One region of the Streptomyces sp. NPDC006314 genome, then DNA from elsewhere that is predicted to be linked to it. Evidence: riboswitches for the same ligand, from Rfam matches in the RefSeq annotation. Region 1 holds a riboswitch; each other region holds the start of a gene.

Region 1 (5,270 bases):
GCCGTCGGCGCTGACGCCGTACTACGCGCAGCGGCCGCACTGGCGCAGCTGCGGTACCCCCGGCTTCCAGTGCGCGACGATCAAGGCCCCGCTGGATTACGCGAAGCCCGGCTCGGGCGACGTCCGGCTCGCCGTCGCCCGCAAGAAGGCCACCGGCAAGGGCAAGCCGCTCGGCTCACTGCTGGTCAACCCGGGTGGCCCGGGCGGCTCCGCGATCAGCTACCTCCAGCAGTACGCCGGCATCGGCTACCCGGCGGACGTCCGTGCCCGCTACGACATGGCCGCGGTGGACCCGCGGGGCGTCGCCCGCAGCGAGCCCGTCGAATGCCTCGACGGACGTCAGATGGACGCATACACGCAGACGGACCTGACGCCCGACGACCAGGGGGAGCGGAACGCGCTGGTCGCGGCCGACAAGAAGTTCACGGAGGGCTGCGGTGCGCATTCGGCACGGCTGCTCCGGCACGTCTCCACCGTCGAGACGGCACGGGACATGGACATCGTGCGGGCGGTGCTGGGCGACCGGAAGCTGAACTACGTCGGGGCGTCGTACGGCACGTTCCTCGGGGCGACGTACGCCGGTCTGTTCCCGGAGCGGGTGGGCCGTATGGTCCTGGACGGCGCGATGGACCCCAGCCTCGACGCCCGCGAGCTGAACCTCGACCAGACGGCGGGATTCGAGACGGCGTTCCAGGAGTTCGCGAAGGACTGCGTACGGCACCCCGACTGCCCGCTCGGCGGCACGAGTACGACGCCCGCACAGGTCGGCGACCACCTCAAGGCGTTCTTCCGCAAGCTGGACACCCACCCCATCCCGGCGGGCGACCCGGGCGGCCGCAGGCTCGGCGAGGCGCTCGCCACCACCGGGGTGATCGCGGCGATGTACGACGAGGGGACGTGGGAGCAGCTGCGCGAGGCGCTGTTCTCGGCGATGAAGGAGAACGACGGCGCGGGCCTGCTCGTGCTCTCCGACAGCTACTACGAGCGTGACAAGAGCGGCCGCTACAGCAACCTGATGATGGCCAACGCCGCAGTGAACTGCCTGGACCTGCCGCCGGCCTTCTCCGGCCCCGAACAGGTGGAGAAGGCGCTGCCCCAGTTCGAGAAGGCGTCCCCCATCTTCGGTGGCGGCCTGGCCTGGGCCTCGCTGAACTGCGCGTACTGGCCGGTGAAGGCGACGGGCGAACCGCACCGCATCGAGGCGAAGGGTGCGGCGCCGATCGTGGTGGTCGGCACCACCCGCGACCCGGCGACCCCCTACCGCGAGGCGCAGTCCCTGGCCCGCCAGCTCTCCTCGGCCCGCCTCCTGACCTACGTCGGTGACGGCCACACCGCCTACGGCCGTGGCAGCAGCTGCATCGACACGGCGATCAACACCTATCTGCTCCGCGGCACCCCGCCGACCGCCGGAAAGCGCTGCTCATAGCCCGTCCACCCACCCCGGAGCGGAGGGCTCCGGGGTGGGTGCGAAGCACCCTTGGAAACTGTGTAGACTTACCGACGTTGCTGATCGCACCATGGTGTGGGCAGCGCGCCGCTTTAGCTCAGATGGCCAGAGCAACGCACTCGTAATGCGTAGGTCTCGGGTTCGAATCCCGAAAGCGGCTCCACTGAGACCCCGGGTCGGACATCGTCCGACCCGGGGTCTTCTCGTTCAGCGGAGACGACGGCTGCGGCGCGCGCGTGCCGCGCCCCCCGGACGCGGCGGCATCCCCGGGAGCCATGTCCTCGCGGATCCGCCTGGGTGGACGGGGGGCACGCGCGCGCCTCGCGGCTCAGGCGCGGACGTCGTGCCAGGGCGAGCACTCCCGGTACGTGCTGGTCACGATGCAGCCCCGCAGCTTGTACGCCTTCCCTTCGGGGAGGTTGCCGGGGACGATCTTCATGTAGGGGGAGTCGTGGCCCCGGGTGGAAGCGATGCGGCCGTTGCTGAGCTCCGCCTCGATTCCCAAGCCGTCGGCGTACACGTCCTTGGCGATGAGGGCATCGCCCGGAATGTCGGGGGCGGGCTGCGGGTCGGCGTTCCAGCGGGCGTACCCGATCACCTTCCCGCTGGAATTGTGGATGGTGATGGTGTACGACCCGTCCGGGTCCATGGCGTTGGCAGTGCCGGCCCCGGCGGTGAGCGCCACCCCGACGAGCATCGCGCCCATGCCGAGGATCGTGCCGACGCGCTTGCGTATCAGGCTCATGTGGTTCCCCTGTTTCTCTGTACGGCAGGTCGCCGTCGCACTGCCTTGCTTCATCAACGACAGTGATGATCAGTCATCATCACTCTATAGAACGGTTGTTACGCCTCGACCGGGGTGGGGCGCACGCGGGTCAGGGCGGCAACCGGCTCTGTGGCAGAGGCAGGGCGGCTCCATGGCCTGGGTGACCACGTGGGAGCGAGCATCGAGAAGGGGCGCGGCAGCGGACGGTAGCGCGTCAGTCGGGTGAGACGCAGTGTTTCAGCAGTGCGGAGATCGATCCGTCGACGAGCCGACCGGCCTCGTGGAGCGCGAGCAGCAGGGACAGACGGCCGGGATCGGAGAGCAGCGAGAAGCGATCGGCCCAGGCGCGTACCCGCTCCGGCTCGCCGACGGCGGCGATGGCGTCACAGACCCGATGGCCGTCGATGGTGCGCTGCCCGGCACGATCCGCGGGGACGAGATGCATGCCCCCATCATCGCAGCCACCTGCCCCGCGCCTCCATACCTGTTCAGCTGTGCAGCCTTGCAGCCGCTACCCACCGCCCCCTAGTGTGAGCAGGCCGTGGTGTTCGGGAAGACCGGTGACAGCCCTCAGGGCTCAGACCGGAGCGGCCCTCGCCACTGTGATCGGGAAGTTCCCGCCCCCTACACGCCACTGGCCGCACAGCCGGGAAGGCAGGGGCGGGCGCGGCGACCCGTCAGCCAGGAGACCGGCCACGGCATCACGAAGCTGATCCACGAGGTGCTGGAGCGTGAACGCATGACCGTGTCCGAAGGCGTGCCCGAAACCGCCGCCACCCCGTCCCCGTCGTTCCGCTGGCGTCGCGAGGACACCGTCCGGACCGTGGGCCTGCTGGGCGTGATCGTCGCCCTGCACGTGGTCGCGTTCGGCATCCTGTTCCTGCTCGTGATTCCCCGTCACTATGAGGTGGGCACCAAGGCGTTCGGCCTGGGTCTCGGCATCACGGCGTACACGCTCGGCATGCGGCATGCCTTCGACGCGGACCACATCGCGGCGATCGACAACACCACCCGCAAGCTGATGGCCGACGGAAAGCGGCCGGTGTCGGTGGGCTTCTGGTTCGCGCTCGGGCATTCCAGCGTGGTGGTCGCCATGGCCGCCCTGGTCGCCGGAGGCGCGAAGCTCGCCGGCACCCTCATGAACGACGGCTCCCGAACCCACCAGGTCCTCGGCACCGTCGGCACCACGGTCTCCGGCAGCTTCCTGTACCTCATCGCCGCCCTCAACCTCGTCGCGCTCTTCGGCATCCTGCGCGTATTCAGGGCGATGCGCGCCGGACATTACGACGAGGCGGAACTGGAGGCCCACCTCGACTCGCGCGGCTTCATGAACCGTCTCCTGGGCCGGCTCACCAAGTCCATCCGCCGCCCGGGCCAGATGTTCCCGCTGGGCTTCCTCTTCGGCATCGGCTTCGACACCACGACGGAGGTTCTGCTCCTCGCCCTGGCCGGCAACGGTGCCGCCGCGGGTCTGCCGTGGTACGCGGTGCTGTGCCTGCCGCTGCTGTTCGCGGCCGGCATGAGCCTGTTCGACACCCTCGACGGCACGTTCATGAACTTCGCCTACCAGTGGGCTTTCTCCAACCCGGTGCGGAAGGTGTTCTACAACCTCACCATCACCGGCCTGTCCATCGCCGTGGCCTTCTTCGTCGGCACGATCGAGCTGGTCGGCGTCCTGCACGACAAGCTCGGCCTGCATGATGACGTCACGGGCTGGATCGCGGCCCTGGACCTGGACAACGTCGGCTATGTCATCGCCGGCCTGTTCGTCGTCGTCTGGGCCGTGGCCATCGCGTACTGGCGCCTGGCCAAGGTCGAGGAGCGCTGGACCGTCCGCGTCGCCGACGAGGGCTGAGGGGGAGCGCTGGACCGTCCGCGCCTGCGGCACGGGCTGCCCGGTGAAGACGACGAGGTGCCACTTTCCCTTGCCGCGGGTCACCGTGCAGGTGTCGCTCATGGGCCTGCCCGCCTTGTCCTTGGCGGTGAGATGGGCGCTGCCGGTGTCGGGGCCCATGTCGTGGCCGGCCTCCAGATCGCTGATCTTCCCACCCCGTCCGCCTTTTCGCGGCGAGGATCTTTGCTGCTTCTCGCCTCGGCCAGGGCTCGTCCTTCACGCCGCCGATCTGCTCCTTCTTCTCCTGTGAGGGGGCAGCGGCCTGTCATGTGCGGTGGGCGTACCACCAGGTGTGCGGTTGGTCAGAGATGATCTTCTTCACGCTTTTGCACGCCCCCGGGGTGCTGCTCCGGCACCCCAAGACCTCACCGGCCCGGCACGCCGTCTACTACCGCATCAACGCCCGCGACCGCGTCAGGCTCGTCCGGCGTCGACTGCCCCTGCCGCTCATCCCGGTGCACCTGGGGGTGTGGACGCTGCTCACGCTCGCCCGCACCCGTTCCCGGCCGGGGCTGAAGGCATGGTTCGGCGGATTCCTGGAGGGGGTGCGGGAGCCGGCCGGAGAGCGACGGGCGATGCGCTGGCGGGCGGTGTGGCGGCTCACCCGGCTCGGCCGCCCGCCGGTGATCTGACCGTGTGCGGGGGCGGGGCATCTCTGGGTCTGCGGCTGGGCCCGGAGTCCGAGCTGTGCGACGGCCCCCAAGGTCCGCGCCGTGCCACGGGCCGGAAGGGCAAGCCCCGAACGCAGCGGCCGGGAAAGGGAGTCCAGCGGCCCGGCGAAGGGAACGGGACGGAGCCCCGGTCGTTCACCTCCGCCGCCCGGGGCCCCTTGCGTCCCCGGATCCGGCCAGCGGCGACACTCCCCCGAGTTACGCGACTTACGCGCGCGCCGTCGAGCCAGATCCGATGGAATGATCACATCAGGATGCGCCAACGGATCGCTAACATGTGGCCAACGGTTCCACGGCGGGTCGCGGACCGGCTGGCCGGAAGTCGCCCCGGCGACAGGGGAACAGGCGGTGGGACGGGCGGGTCCTGAGCCGGAGCGGCGAAACAGAAGGTGGCGGGAAACCGTTGTGGACAGGGCGGGAATCCGCCAGGGAACGGCGGGCGCGCGCCCGCCGCGGAGCACGGTCGGTCCCGACCGCGCGGGAAGGCAGTGG
Region 2 (5,270 bases), on a different contig from region 1:
GCCGGAGTCGTCGGTGCCGCCGTCGATACCGTCGCCGGGGCCGCCGAGGCCGCTGGTGCCGCCGCTGCCGGAGAAGGTGAAAGCGGAGGTGGGGCTGCTCTTCGGGGTGTCGTGGCCCTTCTTCTCCCAAGGCTGCCAGAGCAGTAACCCGATGACGAGTGCGGCCACGAACAGACCGCCCTAGCCTTCCGGGGAACCCGATTTCTGGGCGGGTTTCTTCGCCGCCCCGGGCTTCGGCGGTGCCTTGGGGGTCGACACCGCGCCGGTGCTCTTGTCCTTGGCGGACGTCTCGGTCCTCTCGCGCGCGATGTGTTCGCGTTCCCTGCGCTGACTCTCCCTGCGCTCGCGTTCCTTCTGTTCCTTCTCCTCCCTCTCCTGTTCCCTGCGCTCGCGCTCCCTGCGTTCCGCCTCTTCCTTCCGCGCTTGTTCCCGGCGCCTGCGCTGTTCCTCTTCCCGGCGCGCGCGCTCCCGTGCCTCCGCCTCCGCCTGCTCCTCGGCCTGCTCCCGCACCAAGGCGTCCCGCTGCCTGCGCAGGGCCTCCAGCTGCTCGCGCATCTCGCTGATCGCCTCGTCCGCACCGCCGTCCCGGGCGCTCCCGGGCTTCACCCGAGTCGGTGCTTCGGCCGCGTCCAAGTCGAGTGTGTTGTCGCGGAGTTGACGGCCCTGCTCCGCGTACTCCTCGATCAGCGCGGTCCACGACCGCGGCAGGCACCGCTCGGTGCCCCCGCCCGCCGTCATCCGGTCGAGGCCGGCGAGAACGTCCCGTAGGACGTCGGACGGGGCCGGACGTCTCGCGGGGTCGGCCTCCAGCAGGGGGAGGATCAGCGGTTCCAGTTCCGGCGGCAGTCCGCTGGTGTCGAGCTCTCCGCGCTGGACGAGGGCGAGGATCCCGATGGAGTGGTCCGTCTGCTCGTACGGCGGGCGGCCGACCGCGAGGAAGAAGAGCGTGGCCCCCAGGGAGTACATGTCGGACGCGGCGGTGGACTTCTTGCCGCACGCCTGTTCCGGCGAGGTGAACGCGAAAGTGCCGATGGTCGTCGTCGAGCTGGTGTGGTCGTGGGCGTGTGAGATGCTGAAGTCGATCAGGCGGGGGCCGTCATGGGGCAGCAGGATGTTCAGGGGCTTGATGTCGCGGTGGACGACCCCCAGGCCGTGCAGCTCGACCAGCGCCCGCGCCGCCCCGGCCGCGGCCCAGCGCACTCCGTCGACGGGCAACGTCCCGGCGCTGACGACGAGTTCGGCCAGGCTGGGCGCCGGAATGAACTCGATGGCGAGCCACGGGCGCTCCGCCCTCGCGTCGGCGTCGAGCACCGTGGCGGTGTACGCGCTGTCGACCCGCCCCGCCAATTCCACCTCGCGGGCGAACCGCTCCCGGTCCGGCCTGCTCACGAACCCCTCGGCGAGGAGTGTCTTGACCGCGACGAGCCCGTGGTCCACCGCGGTCCCGGTGGGCCCCGCGGCGCTGGCGGGGGTCCCCAGGGCTTCCTGCCGGGCGAGATAGATGCGGCCCATGCCGCCGGTGGCGATCCGCCGCAGCAGCCGGTAGGGGCCGAGCCGCCGCGGATCGCCGGATTCGAGTGAATAGAGCTTCATTCCGGCCACGCGGCATCACTCCCCATGTGCGTCCCCCGTCCGTGCTGCCGACAGCGTGCGCCCGGTACGCCCGTACGCGATTGTGCGATTCAGCGATCAAACCGTGCCATGTCAGGGCGAGTTCGGGAAGTCCGCATGGCTGGAGCGGCCATAGTCGTCCGATGCGGGCCCCGAATCTGCGGAAACCGCGACTTCCGCGGATGCTATGTTCGCCACGCGGCGGGGCGACGAGCAGGTGCGCGTGCGGCCCGGCGCCCGCTGGCGGCACCCGTGCTGCCGCGGATCGCTGAGGTCTTGGCAGCCGCGGGAGGAGCAGCCACGTGACCAGCCGCGTCACCTTCGTCTCACCCGCGACGAGCCCGTCGCTGCGGCAGGCCCGCTTCTACGACGGCGACTCGATCGACGCCGTCGGGGCCGCCCACGCCCTCTCGGCGGCCGGCGCGCTGCCCGCGTACGCCCGTGTCATCACTTCCCCGAGCGTGCGCTGCCGCGAGACGGCGGCAGCGCTCGGCCTCGACGGCGTGGCGACGCCGGAGTTGCAGGGTCTGGATGCGGGCCGTTGGCGAGGCCGCACCCTTGAGGAGGTGGGAGCCGCCGAGCCGGAGGCGGTGGGCCGTTGGCTCGCCGACGCGGGCTGGTCGGGGCACGGCGGGGAATCGGTGCGGGACGTGTGCGAGCGGGTCGGGCGCTGGCTGGACACCGCGCCGGACACGGACGGCCGTACGGTCGCCGTGGTGGAGCCAGAGGTCGTACGGGCCGCGGTCGTTCATGTCCTGAGCCTGCCCACGGCTGCCTTCTGGCGGCTCGACGTACCGCCGTTGACGGCCACACAGCTCAGTGGACGGGCCGGACGCTGGAATCTGCGGCTCGGGCAGCCCCTGGCCGCGCCGGGCACCGCCGCGGCGCGCTGAGACCGGCGGGCGCCGTGGTTCAGGAGGCCGCGTCCCGGTGACGGCGCAGCAGCGCCGCTATCGCACAGCGCAGGCAGTCGGTTCCCGCGTCCCACTCCGCCGCCCGGGCCGTGGAACAGGACGCCGGGCACTCCGACGGCACGGTGCCGTTCTGCTCGTGGCGATCCGCCGGGTTGTCGACCAGCGTTTCCAGCTCGTGCAGGAGCCGTTCGGTCCGCTTCACCTGCTGGGCGAGCACCCGTACCCGGGCGCTCTGACCGCCGATCTGCCGTCGGCTGGCGATCAGCTGCTCGTATTCCTCGACGGTGAGGGCGACCGCCTCACGGCCCCCGAGCGTGATGCGGCGCGGCTGGGGATGTCTGGCCACTCGGTTCCTCCGCTCCTCGGCTTGGCGGTACCCGCCCCATCGGACGGTGTTCTGTGCCCTGTCCGTGATCCGATCGCGTCGGTGCCCGGAGAACGCGAGAGGGCCCCCGGATGGTTCCAAGGGGCCCTCTCGTGTCCCAAAACCGCTTAGTTCGAGGCGGGAACTGTCCGCCCGGACGGGGCTGTCGCCGGCTTGGGGTTCAGCTGCCGCTCGGCCAACTCGCCGAAGAGCAGCCCGAATCCGGCCCACAGAACGCTCTGGATGGCCAGTGCGGACAGACGGAACCGCCACAGCAGGGTGGCCGGGAAGTCCGCCGGCACCTCGTTGATGACGGGCAGGAACTCATAGGCCAGACCGATCACGACGGCGAAGGCGGCCACCGCGGCCACGGTCGCCCACCAGGTACCCAGAGCGGGCGCCAGGCGCTTGCCCAGGATGGTGGCGGCGACCGCGAGGAGGACGCTGAGCAGCATCATCAGGAAGTACAGGGTGGTCCGCTTGCCGATGGTGTCGGGGTCGCCGACCGACGGCGGGTTGGCCGGGTACTTCAGGAACGGGACCACGTACACGGCGAGCAGTGCGCAGCCGGACAGCAGCAGCGCGGTCACCCGCGGGGAGAAGCTGCCCACGCGGCCCAGCGCGAAGCAGAAGGCCAGCGCGGCGATGCCGCCGAAGGCGACCCCGTAGACGAGGACACCGGTGGCGAGACCGGCGGTGGACTGCAGGGAGCGGGAGACGACCTCCATCTCGTGCTCGTGGGAGTGGGCGTCCTCGAAGCCGATCGCCTTGTCGACGTTCGGCTCACCGAGGAGGTAGGAGACGACCAGGGCGAGCACGCCGGCGGCCAGGCCGGCGAGCATGCCCCGAACGAGGAGGTTTCTTACCGTTGCGGAGTTCATGGGCGTGCGGCGTCCCTCGCGTCAGTGGCAGGGGAAGCCGAGCAGGTGGCGGGCGTCGTGCACCCACTCGTGGACGTCCGTGCCGCTGAACACGGAGGTGGCGCCCTGCTCGGCGCCGACGAAGTAGAGCAGGATCAGCATCATGATGCCGAAGAAGACCGCCCAGGGAGCTATCGCCTTCAGCGGCAGCTTGGCGGGGATGGCGGGAGTGGTGGCTGTCGGCTGGGCGACGGTCTGCGCCATGGCAGAACCTCCTCTGGGAGTTCGCGTCCCATCTCGGTGGTGCAGTGGACGACGGCCACGGGTCTGACTCACGAGACGCCTCTCGCATACAGTGGCGCGACCGTGCCGGATTCCCACCGGCTTCCGTCTCGCCGTCGTCGATATCTGACAGACCGTACCGCGTGACGCGTAGCCCGCCAAGACCGCGCCACCTGGCGTGATCTTCCTCTCGCGGTAGGTGACCGGTCTGCTGAGTGCGGTGGGTGCGATGGGACTCGGGTGGCCTCCTGCCGGCGAAGGCGCCCATCCGCCCTTCTGGCCCCAGGTCGCGAACACCGCATCGACCAGGCGCCGTTCGCCCGAGACCGGCCCGGCACGCTCGGCCTCCCCGCGCCCACGGGGCGTCCGGTCAGGCACGGTTCGCATGGTCTTGGCCGTCGGCCGCGTCTCCTTGATGTCGACGCCTGCCACGAACGCCCGCGCCGACCCGGTGATCATGATGCGGCCGCGGTCGGGGCGCGGTCGAGGGCCTCGGGGGCTGCCATGGCCCTCATGGCCTGGTGGTGGCGGGCGTACGGGGCTCAGCGAGGCGGCGAGGGCCGTGTGACGGTCGTGTTCTGGGCGGAGCGGTGAACGGCCGGTTCGGCGGCCTGTGTCCGAGGTGCCGGGTCGGCGGGTTCCCTGGCGGGATGTGCCGGGCGACCGGCGAGTCCGCCGGCGCGGGAATCCGTCAGCGGAGGACGTGCCGATGGGAGCGCCGGGACAACCGCACGGCGGCGAGGACCAGGTCGGCGACGAGGAGCGCGATGCCGATGATCAGCAGATAGCCGAGACCCTCCACCGTCGCGCCGATCAGTCCCAGCACGATGGCGACGATGACGATCAGCAGGAAGATCACCATGACGGGAACACCTCCCTTGGCCGGACGCGGCCGTCAGCGGCGCGCGAGTTGCCGTTCGCCGCCGGCCCCTGGTTGGTAGGCCATGCCGTAGTAATGGAAGATCGCCTCCTCCTGCTCGGCGGGCAGCACGTCGTCCGTGCCGATCGAAGGGGACTTCCTGACGCGTGCCCTGTCGTAGGAGACCTTGACGTAGTCCGGGCCGAGGACTGTCTCGTCGAGGGGCACGAAGACAAGGAACCGGTGGGTGGGCAGACCGGTCCGGACGGTGACCATGGCCGGTTGGTCGGTGGTGGTGTCCACGTAGACGGCTTCGAGCGCGCCGATCTTGTGACCCTTCGGGTCGACGACATCGCGGTTGCGCCACTCGCGGATATCGG
Region 3 (5,270 bases), on a different contig from region 1:
CGGGTGAGGGTCTTCTCGCGGGCGAACCGCACCCGCACGGGAAGCAGGCCGAGTCCGGGGACCTGGCCGGCCCGCGACTCGACCTCGTCCTCGATGCGCTCGCCGAGGATCTGGAAGCCGCCGCAGATGCCGAGGACCGGCCTGCGCTGAGCGGCCCGCCGGGCAAGGGCGTCCGCCAGCCCCCGCTCCCGCAGCCACTGAAGCGCCCGCACGGTCCCGCGCGTGCCCGGGACCACCACGAGGTCGGCGTCCGCCAGCTCCTCCGGACGGTCCACGAACCGCACCACGACACCCGGTTCGGCCGCGAGCGCGTCCACGTCGGTGAAGTTGGACATCAGCGGGACCGCGCAGACGGCGACCCGCAGCACGTCCTCGCCGACCGGGGGAGCGACGGCTCCCGACTCCGTTCGGGCAGGGGGGACCCCCATCCCGTCCTCCTCGTCGATGCCGAGCCCGTGCCGGAACGGCAGGACGCCGTACGTCGGCCGCCCGGTGAGGCCCTCAAGCATGTCCAACCCGGGCTCCAGCAGGCTGACATCGCCCCGGAACTTGTTCACCAAAAACCCGGCGACCAGCTCCTGGTCCTCCGGTGAGAGCAGGGCGACCGTGCCGAAGAAGGAGGCGAAGACACCCCCGCGGTCGATGTCGCCGACGACGAGCACGGGCAGCCGCGCGTTCCGCGCGATCCCCATGTTGACGATGTCGGTGCGCCGCAGATTGATCTCGGCCGGGCTCCCCGCTCCCTCACAGATCACCGCGTCATACGTGCCCCGCAACTCGGCCAGGCACTCCAGCACCGTGCCGAGGAGCCGCTGCTGCCGCCCACCGTGGTAGCCGCGCGCGCTCAACTCGCCCACCGGCTTCCCCAGCAGCACCACCTGGCTGCTCTGCTCGCCGCCCGGCTTGAGCAGCACCGGGTTCATCAGCGCGGTCGGCTCGATCCGGCACGCCTGGGCCTGCATGGCCTGCGCACGCCCGATCTCCGCGCCCTCCCGGGTCACGAAGGAATTGAGGGACATGTTCTGCGCCTTGAACGGCGCGACCTTCACACCCTGGCGCACCAGCCACCGGCAGATCCCGGCCGTCACGACGCTCTTGCCGGCGTCGGAGGTGGTGCCGGCGACGAGGAGACCCCCGTTCACTTCCCACGTCCCTTCACGAGTCGGCGCGCGGCGAGCGTGGCGCCGAGCGCGAGCAGGCCGACGCGGCGGGAGAGCCGTACGGCCCGGTCGATGTCGGTGACCCGGACGGGGCGCCCGGTCTTTCCGTTGAGTACGGGGCGGTGTTCGACGCGCCCGCCGTAGGAGAGAGTGCCGCCGAGCCGTACGCCGAGGGCGCCCGCGAACGAGGCCTCGACGGGCCCGGCGTTGGGGCTCGGGTGCTTGCGGGCGTCGGCTCTCCAGGCGCGCAGGGCACCGCGGGGGTCGGGTCCGGCCGCGGCGGCGAGTACGGCGGTCAGCCGGGCCCCCGGCCAGCCGGCGACGTCGTCGAGGCGGGCGGAGGCCCAGCCGTAGCGCCGGAGCCGGGGCGACTTGTGACCGACCATCGCGTCGAGGGTGTTGACCGCCCGGAACCCGAGCAGCCCCGGCACCCCACCCACGGCACCCCACACCAGCGCGCCCACGACGGCGTCGGAGGTGTTCTCGGCGACCGACTCGACCACGGCCCGGGCGATCCCGTCGGCGTCCAGCGCCTGCGGGTCCCGGCCGCACAGATGAGGCAACCGCGCGCGGGCCGTCTCGATGTCCCCGGCCTCCAGGGCACGCCCGATGGCGCGGGCCTCCCGGGCGAGCGAGGTGCCGCCGACGACCGCCCAGGTGGCGGCGGCGGTCAGCGCGACGGAGGCGGTGGGGGAGGGGCGTACGGCGCGTGCGGCCAGCGCGCCGAGGGCGACGGGGCCACCGGCGCACACGGCGGTGTGCAGCGCGCCCCAGCCGCGGTGGTCGTGCCACAACGCGCGTTCCGCGGCCGCGGCAGCCCGCCCGAACGCGGCGACCGGATGCCCGCGGCGTGGATCGCCGAGGAGCAGGTCACCGAGAAGGCCGGCGGCGGCACCGTACGCGTAGAAGCGATCGGCACCCATCGGCTCAGCCGGCCGGGGGTACAGGAGCGGGCCTGGTACTGGTCCTTCGGCAGCCGAGCATGGCGATCTATGTCCTCACTCAGGGTGTCCGCGCCCTGGTTCGACGAGATTCGGCGGTGAGAGTTCCTGGCTCCCGGGGGTTCTTCCCCGGTGACAGTGGCGGGACCGCGCCGGATTCGCACCGGCTTCCTCTCCTGCCGCCGTACATGGCCCGGACAGTCCACCACGCGCCCGGAACGGCCGTCAACTTGCCGTTGACCTGCAGGGGGAGAGTGTGCCGATCCCCACACCGCGGGGGCGCGAGGGGCATGCCAGAGGCTCCCCTCCGCAACAGCGGGAGAGGAGCCTCGGGGTACTCGGTCCAGGCCGGGGCCGACGGGTGCCGGTTCCGGCCTTGGCCCACGGGCGCCAGGTCAGGCCTTGCCCACGATCAGGTAGATGCCGTACGCCACCGCCGCCGCGCAGGCCGCGAAGCAGACATAGGCACCGGTGACGGCGAGGGCGGCGGAGTCGCCCTGGGCCGCCGCCTGCTCGCGCCGGGACAGGCCCTTGATGCCGAGGGTGAACAGGGCCACCAGGCCCACCGTGACCACGAGGCTGACGCCGAAGACGGAGCCGAGGGCCGCCCAGTCGATCTTCATGGGGATGCTTCCTTCAGTTACCGGGTGCCCGGGGTCAGACGGTGGCGGCCGGCGGGGTCGCCGTAGCCGCGTGGGTGGGGTCGGCGGCCGAAGCCGGGCCGGTGGCCTGGGCCGGGAAGGAGAGGTCCAGAGCCGGGCCCGCCGGGGGCGGGATCACGGCGGCGATGGCGGTGGTCACCACGCCGGCCGGCTCCTCGTTCTCGGCGACGACGTTGGTGTGGTCGACGACCTCGCGGCGGGAGATCTTCCAGATCGCGGCGCTGGCGGCGATCAGGAAGACGGCGACGGCGGCGGTGCCCCAGTCACCCAGGTCCGTGACGGACTCGGCGCCCGCGCCGACCAGTGCGGCGGCCGGGAGGGTCAGCGCCCAGGCGAGGAACATGCGGGTCGCGGTGGACCAGCGGACCACACCGCCCTTGCGGCCCAGACCCGCACCCATCACCGAGCCGGAGACGACGTGCGTGGTGGAGAGGGAGAAGCCGAGGTGAGAGGAGGCCAGGATGGCGGTCGCGGCGCTGGTCTGGGCGGCGAAGCCCTGGCGCGGCTCCAGGTCGGTCAGGCCCTTGCCCATCGTGCGGATGATCCGCCAGCCGCCGATGTAGGTGCCGAGCGCGATCGCCAGGCCCGCGGAGAGGATCACCCAGGAGGGAGGGTTCGAGCCGGGCGCGATGGCGCCGCCCGCGATCAGCGCGAGGGTGATGATGCCCATCGTCTTCTGGGCGTCGTTGGTGCCGTGGGCGAGGGAGACCAGGCCGGCGGAGGCGATCTGGCCGGCGCGGTAGCCCTTGCGGGTGGCCTCGCCCTCGGCCTGGCCGCCGATGCCGTAGGAGAAGCGGGTGGCCAGCATGGACGCGACGCCCGCCACGATCGGCGCGGCGACCGCCGGGAGCAGCACCTTGGTGACCAGGACGTCACCGTGCACGGCGCCCAGGCCCGCGGAGGCGACGGTGGCGCCGATCAGCCCGCCCATCAGGGCGTGGGAGGAACTGGAGGGCAGTCCGACCAGCCAGGTCAGCAGGTTCCAGAGGATCGCGCCGACCAGGGCGGCGAAGATGACCTCGGGACGGATGCCGGTCTCGTCGACGAGACCCTTGGAGATCGTGTTCGCGACCTCCACCGAGAGGAAGGCGCCCACAAGATTGAGGGCGGCGGACATGGTCACCGCGATCTTGGGCTTCAGAGCGCCTGTGGAGATGGTGGTGGCCATCGCGTTCGCTGTGTCGTGGAAACCGTTCGTGAAATCGAACGCGAGTGCGGTTACTACCACAATCGCGAGGATCAGCGAGAAGCTTTCCATTTACCCAGGCAATCGTTCGAGGTCATTGGCTGATTGAACGTAGGCAACCTGGGTGAACGGAAGATGAACTGGGACGGGCGCGAGGATGTCAGTAACGCGCGGGGGAGGTTCCGTTTGCCTCGGCCGGCCCAGACGCCCCTTGAATACCGGCCCCGCACGAAGGTCCGCGGCCGGGCCGCCGGCCCGTCGATGAGACGTTGGTCACCCGACGGCCCGGCGCTTGGTGCGGTGCCGCCGGAGCGTCCGGTACCGCCAGCCGCCCGGCAGCGACCGGCCGCGAGGTGCCGTGACGGGGGATCCACAGGGCGTGCGCGGAGGAGGGCGCGCGGGTGCTGCCGGTGCGGAGCCTCCACCACCGGTCGTCGTGCGGATCACCGGGCGGAGGGCGGTCTCGCGCTCCGTCTCCCTGCCGATGGACCGGAGTCAGCGGGCCATCCGCCGTCCTGCTCAGCCCGTGGCGTAGCGCTTCCCGCTGGAGAGGTCGTACTCGACGTCCGGCGCGGGCGGCAGCGTTCGGCCATCCGCCGGCGGCCGCCTTCACGTGGATGGACCGCGCGCCCTTCGCCTGGGCGGCCGGCCGGTCGACCCCGCTTCCGGTGGACGCACCGTCGTCCCCCGGGACAACCACGCGAGTGCCGCCGGGGGTCAGGCCTCCGGAGTGCCCGCGGACGCGGTCGCGGTGCCCGCGAGCGCCGTCGTGGCCGCCGCGAGGACACCGGGCGCGGCGACGGGGGAGGCGGGTGCACGGCCGTGCGCCGCCGCCCCGGAGTCGGCGGGCGAAGGACCGCCGGAGGGCAGGAGAGGTCACTGAGTTCCGGCGATCACCGGAGAGGCGCCCCTTCGCGGTGATCCGCTACGGCATCCGGCCGCTCGGAGGCATGCCCTCCGGTTCCGCCCCGCACCAGCCAGTCCCACCCCGCGCCGGCCCGGCTGGCAGGATCGCCGCATGGCTGAACAGCGACGGGACGCATCAGGGGAACCGGCAGGCGACGGACCGGGGGAGGCGGCGCGCGGCGAGGTGGCCGGCGGGGCGCGGGAGCCGGTGTCCGGCCGGACGGCGGGAGGGGCCGGGGACGTGGTGTCGGTCTGGGAGGCGCTGGTCGCCACGGCGCGCCGGACCGTCGCCGACGGGCTGGTCGTCGGCACCTCCGGCAACGTCTCCGCACGCCTCGGGGACCTCGTGCTGGTCACCCCGTCGGGCGTCCCGTACCACCGGCTCACCCCGGACGACCTCACCGGCGTCGACCTC

Evidence for each region. A riboswitch is a leader RNA that binds a small molecule or an ion and turns the genes downstream of it on or off. The one in region 1 is predicted to bind cobalamin.
Region 2: linked by a shared signal. The riboswitch ahead of ABZ079_RS15670 (CbtB-domain containing protein) and the one ahead of ABZ079_RS28650 (HoxN/HupN/NixA family nickel/cobalt transporter) in region 1 are both predicted to bind cobalamin.
Region 3: linked by a shared signal. The riboswitch ahead of ABZ079_RS32575 (cobalamin biosynthesis protein) and the one ahead of ABZ079_RS28650 (HoxN/HupN/NixA family nickel/cobalt transporter) in region 1 are both predicted to bind cobalamin.

What each region holds. Positions count from the first base shown of each region.
Region 1 covers NZ_JBEXRL010000019.1:50,434-55,703, forward strand. Annotated here, with positions in the region: gene ABZ079_RS28630 (alpha/beta hydrolase) at 1-1,426, shown strand, start outside; tRNA gene ABZ079_RS28635 (tRNA-Thr) at 1,534-1,610, shown strand; gene ABZ079_RS28640 (hypothetical protein) at 1,776-2,192, opposite strand; gene ABZ079_RS28645 (hypothetical protein) at 2,428-2,658, opposite strand; cobalamin riboswitch at 2,739-2,926, shown strand; gene ABZ079_RS28650 (HoxN/HupN/NixA family nickel/cobalt transporter) at 2,953-4,068, shown strand; partial or broken gene ABZ079_RS28655 (glycosyltransferase family 2 protein) at 4,431-4,739, shown strand.
Region 2 covers NZ_JBEXRL010000007.1:236,339-241,608, forward strand. Annotated here, with positions in the region: gene ABZ079_RS15645 (hypothetical protein) at 1-168, opposite strand, end outside; gene ABZ079_RS15650 (serine/threonine-protein kinase) at 181-1,593, opposite strand; gene ABZ079_RS15655 (histidine phosphatase family protein) at 1,914-2,504, shown strand; gene ABZ079_RS15660 (hypothetical protein) at 2,524-2,871, opposite strand; gene ABZ079_RS15665 (CbtA family protein) at 3,018-3,770, opposite strand; gene ABZ079_RS15670 (CbtB-domain containing protein) at 3,792-4,013, opposite strand; cobalamin riboswitch at 4,050-4,184, opposite strand; gene ABZ079_RS15675 (hypothetical protein) at 4,723-4,893, opposite strand; gene ABZ079_RS15680 (PRC-barrel domain-containing protein) at 4,927-5,270, opposite strand, start outside.
Region 3 covers NZ_JBEXRL010000026.1:33,325-38,594, forward strand. Annotated here, with positions in the region: gene ABZ079_RS32570 (cobyric acid synthase) at 1-1,142, opposite strand, end outside; gene ABZ079_RS32575 (cobalamin biosynthesis protein) at 1,139-2,083, opposite strand; cobalamin riboswitch at 2,181-2,319, opposite strand; gene ABZ079_RS32580 (hypothetical protein) at 2,497-2,724, opposite strand; gene ABZ079_RS32585 (inorganic phosphate transporter) at 2,759-4,021, opposite strand; gene ABZ079_RS32590 (class II aldolase/adducin family protein) at 4,968-5,270, shown strand, end outside.